2 regions of the Sinorhizobium sojae CCBAU 05684 genome follow, and region 1 is predicted to be linked to the other one. Evidence: predicted binding sites of a transcription regulator. Region 1 holds the regulator's gene; the other holds the start of a gene.
The links. The regulator LexA, encoded in region 1, represses DNA repair genes until DNA is damaged. The targets are predictions, from matches to a motif close to TGTTCNNNNTGTGTTCNG.
Positions count from the first base shown of each region.

Region 1 (3,407 bases):
TGCCCTTGACCTGGTAGGCCTTGCCGACCTGGAAGCGCCCGCCGCCCTTCGGCATATTGCGCCCGGTCGCGACCCGTGGGCTCGCTTTGACGCCATAGACGGATTCGGCGAAATATTCCTTGCTCCTCGACTTGCTCTTCTTGACGCTGGACGTGGAGCCGCAGGCCGCCAGCGTAGCGCAAAGCAGTGGAATTGCAGCGAGGCGCAATCCCCTCGCAAGGCAGGCCGCATTTCTATGAGATATCATCTGTCCCACAAGGTCATTCGCAAATTCGTGGCAGAACGGTCCGCATGTCACCCCCGCGGATCTTTCGGCGTCCCGAAAAGGGACAATCGAGCAATGATGACAACATCAAGGCAAAAATACGAATTCTAGGTGAGATCGCGCCGGATTTTGCTCGTTATGGTTTACGAATGGTGAACGCGAGGCCGGTGGAATGTGGGTGCCGAGCAGCAGAGGTCCAAGAAATAATTCGTGCGGACGCCTCGCTTAAATCTTGCAACGAACCGCACTTCGCGCAATAACGCGCTGCCCGGATGGGTGGCCGAGCGGTTTAAGGCACCGGTCTTGAAAACCGGCGTAGGTGAGAGCCTACCGTGGGTTCGAATCCCACCCCATCCGCCACCTGAACCCGTCCGAACCAGAGCCCGCCGACGCAGTCGAACGGACTGGCGCGGGCTGTCGAATTCTTCTATATAGTTTGGGCCCGTGGGGTCGTAGCTCAGTTGGGAGAGCGCCGCAATCGCACTGCGGAGGTCGAGGGTTCGACTCCCTTCGACTCCACCATTCTTCCCTTTTGTCCGCCGCGCAGAAGCGCAACGGCCCTGATCAGGCCGCTCACGCAACAGGTGTTTACGCCGAGGCGCATCGCCCCAAGTCGTTTACCAGGATGGCTAAATGAGGATTTCGGCCATCGACGCTCCCTTGCCATCGCCAGCGAATTGAGGGACAGTTAAGGTCTGCAGTTTCGCATCTCGGCAACTCCCGCGAGTGGAGAAAAACATGCCCTCTAAAACTCTGATGGCGGTTGCAGCATTGGCGCTCCTGGCACTTTCGGGATGCGCCACGACCGGCGCTACGGGCAATACGACCTACACGCAATGGCACGGCCCCTACCCTGAGCCTGACTTCGACGTGCTCAGCCCCGGAGGTCTGCGTCTCGCCTATTGATCGGGCGCCACTTGAACGCCGTCGTCGCCGGACAGCCCAATGGCTCATCGGCGCCGGCACAGCGATGTCGGCCAAATATTCAGCCTGGCAAAGTTCACGGAATTTTAGGCACTTGCGGAACACAAATGGAACGGATAGTGTCTGTTCTTGATTTGTTTCGCGATTCTGGAGTGACGCGCCATGCTGACCCGCAAGCAACAGGAATTGCTTCTCTTCATTCATGAACGAATGAAGGAATCGGGAGTCCCGCCGTCCTTCGATGAAATGAAAGACGCGCTCGATCTTGCATCGAAGTCGGGCATCCACCGATTGATCACCGCGCTCGAGGAGCGCGGCTTCATTCGCCGGCTGCCCAATCGGGCCCGCGCGCTTGAAGTTATCAAGTTGCCGGAAGCTTATACGGCTCCGGCGCAGCCAAGGCGCGGCTTTTCGCCAAGCGTCATCGAGGGCAGTCTGGGCAAGACGCCTGCCGCGCCCAAGGCCGAGCCGCCGCCGGCCGAAACGGCATCGATTGCGGTTCCCGTCATGGGGCGGATCGCCGCCGGCGTTCCGATTTCAGCGATTCAGAACAATACGCACGAGGTTTCCGTACCGATCGACATGATCGGCAGCGGCGAACATTACGCCTTGGAGATCAAGGGCGACTCGATGATCGAGGCCGGCATCCTCGATGGCGACACCGTGATCATCCGCAACGCGAGCACGGCCAGCCCGGGCGATATCGTCGTGGCGCTGATCGACGATGAGGAAGCGACATTGAAGCGCTTCCGCCGGAAAGGTGCGTCGATTGCGCTCGAAGCGGCGAACCCGGCCTACGAGACCCGGATATTCGGACCGGACCGGGTGAAAATCCAGGGTAAACTCGTCGGGCTGATACGACGGTACCACTAGCGCATCGCCCCGAGATCGGCCCCGCTTTTCGGAAAGCACGAGCGCAGATTCAAAGAGCTAACAGTGTCCTTTGTGCGTCCTGAGGGACGCACAGCGCCGGAGATAATTTTGCGGTCGGACGAATTTTGGTTCGCACAATCGGCGCAAATTAACAGAGCGATACCGGCGGGTTCGGGGGCATTCCGCTCTTTGCTGCCGACCCTGTCCGGATTTCGATCGCTGCCCTGATGTGGGAAACTGCCGGGTACTGCATGTCGCCTTGAAATCGATCTCGATTTAAGGACAAATGCATGCAGCAATTCAAAATGCTACAGCCCGTTCGCGCCGCCGTCTCACTGTTTTTGCCGCGTTTTGGTGGGGCATCACCTATTCATCGGCAATCCGGCGGCTTCGCCAACGTCCTTCAAGAATGCGCCGAGACGAGGGGTGCGTTTTTCGGAAATTGCCTCTTGCGGTTCATCTCGAATGATTCTAAACGCTGGCCACGACTTGATATTTCTTGTCGGTGAGGCCTCGTGGCGGAGTGGTGACGCAGAGGACTGCAAATCCTTGTACCCCGGTTCAATTCCGGGCGAGGCCTCCAACAATTCCCCCCTGATGATCGTGATTTGATGGCGCCGATGAGCGCCGCCATGTTTTCACAAGTGGACTGAGAGCGTCCTCCTACAGAGTGTATGCTTTGCGGCGACGACCACTTGCCTAGCGCCCCGAAAATCGGAGCCGATCCTCGGAAAGCTCGATGCGCAGATTCAAAGAGTTCCAGCGACCTTTGCGCGTCTGAAAAGACGCGCGGCGCTGTAGCGGAACGTCGATTCCGTTTTGGCCGGACCAGCGACTGCTCCGGCGAAAACGGCTTCTATCTGTTTCGAGGGAGCATCCGCTTCCGAAACAACCGCCAGCCGTTAGAGCATTTTGCGGTCAGCTGAAATCATCTGACGCACCGGCAGCCTCTCGTGCCCGAGTGGCTCCTCACCGGGCGCTTGGTCGAACACAACCATACAGTCACGTTCTCAATAAATTCACCCACAAGGTTGGATTTTCCTTGATTTTCCTCCACTGACACTATTTCGTTACAAAACGGTCGCATTCCGAGGGGGAGGAAATGTTCGACGGCAAGATCTCCCTTTCCGACTGGCACCAATGCGCAGTCGGGCACCAGCGGTGTGTTTTCGAGCACGACCTATACCCGAACATTCTGATCAAGGTTCTCAGAACCAGGGGCAAGGGCGGCGAGCGCCAATCGACGCGGATGCTCCGCTTCTTCGATCGGTTCAAGCGGTTCGGCGCCTACCGCACTTTTCGACGCGAGGTCGACGAGTTCATTGAACAGGCCCGAAAGTTCACC
Region 1 is NZ_CP023067.1:1,448,018-1,451,424, reverse strand. Features, by position in the region: gene SJ05684_RS07255 (septal ring lytic transglycosylase RlpA family protein) at 1-247, opposite strand, end outside; tRNA gene SJ05684_RS07250 (tRNA-Ser) at 536-625, shown strand; tRNA gene SJ05684_RS07245 (tRNA-Ala) at 712-787, shown strand; gene SJ05684_RS29970 (hypothetical protein) at 1,004-1,171, shown strand; gene lexA (transcriptional repressor LexA) at 1,352-2,062, shown strand; tRNA gene SJ05684_RS07230 (tRNA-Cys) at 2,572-2,645, shown strand; gene SJ05684_RS07220 (YrbL family protein) at 3,165-3,407, shown strand, end outside.

Region 2 (3,407 bases), 1.2 Mb from region 1:
CCAGTCCTCCGAAATGCGGTTTCTGTCGCTCGAGGAGCGCGTGGATCTCTCGCGCTTCGCCGTCGAAAAGGTTGCTGGCCGCATACCGGTGGTTTCCTCCGGACATATTTCCGACGGTCTCGACGATCAGATCACGGAACTCACGGCCATTGCCGACAGCGGGGCGGATGCGGTCATCCTCGTCTCGAACCGGCTGGCGCCGGAGACCGGCGGCGCGGCGGAGATGCGCGCATCGTTCGATGCCCTGCTCCAAGCCCTGCCGAAGGACGTGCCGCTTGGCCTCTATGAATGCCCGGCGCCCTATCGCCGGCTTCTCAGCGATGACGAGATCGATTTCTGCGCGCAGTCGGGCCGCTTCATCCTCTTGAAGGATGTTTCCTGCGATCTCGACATCGTCAGGCGCAGGGCGAAGATCACCGAAGATACGCCATTCCTCATCTGCAACGCCAATGCGGCGATCGCCTATCCGGCCATGCAGGCGACCGGTGCCGGCTTCTGCGGTGTGATGAACAATTTCCACCCGGATCTTTACCGCTGGCTGCAGGATCATGGGTCGAAATATCCCGAATTCGCCGAGGAACTAGCGGTCTTCCTAGTGCTTTCGGCACAGACGGAACCGATGGGCTATCCGAAACTTGCCAAGCTCTACCACAAGAGGCTCGGCACCTTTGCGGATACGTCCAGCCGCGCCGTGCCCTATGACATCCACGAGAAATATTGGGCGCTCGAGGCCGTCATCGACCGGATCGTCCAGGGAACGGACATGTTCCGCGCCAGGATCAAGGCGTTACAGCACCGCGCGTCTTTTTAGACGCGCAAAGGTTCGCTGTAACTCCTGGAAGCTGCGCACCGAGCTTTCCGAAAATCGTTGCGATCTCTGGGCCGATGCTCTTGGCGGCGCCGCGGTTTAACTGGTCATTGCGGCAAGGCTCCGCTGCGCCTCGCCGAAGAGCCCGACCGAATGGAGCCGTGCCTCCATGTCGAAGATCGGCATGGAGATGATCAGTTCGTCGGCCTTGGTGAGGTCGAGGAAGGACGCGATCTTCCGGCGGACCGTGTCGGGACTGCCGACCACCGCATGGGCGATTGCGTGGTCGACGAAGATCTTCTCATCAGCGCTCCATAGGCCGTCCATCGACTTAACCGGCGGCGGAAAGCGGCCCCGGGCATTGCGGCGGAGCGCTGCGAAGGACTGCTGCATCGAGGTGAAGAGATAGTTGGCCTCCTCATCCGTTTCGGCGGCAACGCCCATGACGCCGACCATCACATGCGGCCTGTCGAGCTCAGGCGAGGGCGTGAAGCGCTCGCGGTAGATCTCGAGCGCGGAGAGCAGCATGTCCGGGGCGAAATGCGAGGCGAAGGCGAAGGGAAGCCCCAGCATGCCGGCGAGGTGGGCGCTGAAATGGCTGGAGCCGAGCAGCCAAATCGGCACGTTGGAATCGGCACCGGGTACGGCGATGATTTTCTGGTCCTCGGTGACCGGACCGAGCAATGCCCGAAGCTCGACGACATCGTTCGGGAAATTGTTGGCGCTCGCCTCCATGTTGCGCCGCAGCGCCTGCGCGGTGCGCGTGTCCGTGCCGGGCGCGCGGCCAAGGCCGAGATCGATGCGGCCGGGATAAAGCGCTGCCAGGGTGCCGAATTGTTCGGCGATCACCAGCGGCGAGTGGTTGGGCAGCATGATGCCGCCCGATCCGACGCGGACCGTCCGCGTCGCCGAAGCGACATGCGAAATGACGAGCGACGTTGCCGCACTGGCAATACCTTTCATGCCGTGATGCTCGGCCAACCAGAAGCGTTTGTACCCGTTCTCTTCGGCCGCGATTGCCAGCTGGCGGGAGTTCTCGAGCGATTGCGCGACGCTGCCGCCTTCGGTGATCGGCGACAGGTCGAGAATGGAGAAGGGGACCATGGCAATGCCTTTTTCTCTAAGGGAAATTGATCGATGGCAATGTAGGTTCAAGTTTCCTCAATCCAAGGTTTGTCCGGCCGTTTCCGCCGGTGCCAGATCTTTCTGTGCAATGTTTTTGTTTTGTTCACTTTTTACTGGCAGCGTCTCATCGACCGACATAGGGTGAGATATGCAGACTACGATTCGCATCATCGGCATCGATCCGGGCCTGAGGCGCACCGGTTGGGGGATTATCGAAACGCTCGGCAATTCGTTGCGCTTCGTCGCTTCCGGGACGGTGACCTCGGACGGCGAGATGGACCTCGCTTCCCGCCTCTGCCAGCTGCATGACGGGCTTGCCGACGTAGTGCACAGCTTCCAGCCGCACGAGGCGGCCGTCGAGCAGACCTTCGTCAACAAGGACGCGACCGCAACCTTGAAGCTCGGTCAAGCGCGCGGCATTGCCATGCTGGTTCCCGCGCGAGCGGGCTTGCGGGTTGCAGAATACGCGCCAAACGCTGTCAAGAAGGCGGTGATCGGCGTCGGGCACGGCGAGAAGCAGCAGATCCATATGATGCTGAAGGTGCTGATGCCGAAGGCCGAGTTCAAGGGCAACGACGCTGCCGACGCGCTTGCCATCGCCATTTGCCACGCCCATAACCGCCAGGCGATCACCAGCCGCCTGGCGGCGCTTGCAGGGTAGGGCAATGGGGCCTCAGATTGGAATGATGGCGCAATAGGATAACGAGAGCCAGATGATCGGTAAACTGAAGGGCACCATCGACGAAATCGGCGAGGATTTCGTCGTGCTCGACGTGCATGGCGTCGGCTATGTCGCCCATTGTTCGGCGCGCACCCTTGGCAAGCTTGGATCGGCAGGGGAGGCGGCGGTGCTCTTCATCGAGACCTATGTGCGCGAGGACCAGCTGAAGCTTTTCGGTTTCCTGACGGCGCTTGAGCGCGAATGGTTCCGCCTGTTGCAAACAGTCCAGGGGGTGGGATCGAAGGTGGCGCTGGCGCTGCTTTCGACGCTGACGCCGAGCGAGCTTGCCAATGCCGTCGCGCTACAGGACAAAACGTCGGTTGCACGCGCCCCCGGCGTGGGCCCGAAGGTGGCGGTGCGCATCGTGACCGAGCTCAAGAACAAGGCGCCGGCCTTTGTCGGCGAGATGTCGGCCCCGATCGGCTTCAAGCAGGAACTCAGCGAGGGGGCCGCCTCCGCACCGGTTGCGGATGCGGTCTCCGCCCTGACCAATCTCGGCTATTCGCGCGACCAGGCGGCAAATGCCGTTGCCGCGGCTCTGAAGAATGGTGGGGAAGGCGGCGACAGCGCCAAGCTGATCCGGCTCGGCTTGAAGGAGCTGGCTCGATGAGCCTTTCTGCGGCCGCAATCGCATCGGAATGAGCCTCGCGGGAGCGATCGGACTGGATCGGCGGCGGCGCTCGCATTATGGTTGAGAGCTGCACCGTGCCTGCGGATGGCCGTGCGACCCAGCCCGCAAATGGAAGATTGAAA
Region 2 is NZ_CP023067.1:2,692,628-2,696,034, reverse strand. Features, by position in the region: gene SJ05684_RS13235 (dihydrodipicolinate synthase family protein) at 1-811, shown strand, start outside; gene SJ05684_RS13230 (LLM class flavin-dependent oxidoreductase) at 908-1,912, opposite strand; gene ruvC (crossover junction endodeoxyribonuclease RuvC) at 2,082-2,594, shown strand; gene ruvA (Holliday junction branch migration protein RuvA) at 2,647-3,264, shown strand; gene ruvB (Holliday junction branch migration DNA helicase RuvB) at 3,407-3,407, shown strand, end outside.
Region 2: ruvC (crossover junction endodeoxyribonuclease RuvC) is a predicted target of LexA. The motif match lies at 2,023-2,040, and genes of this name have one in related genera.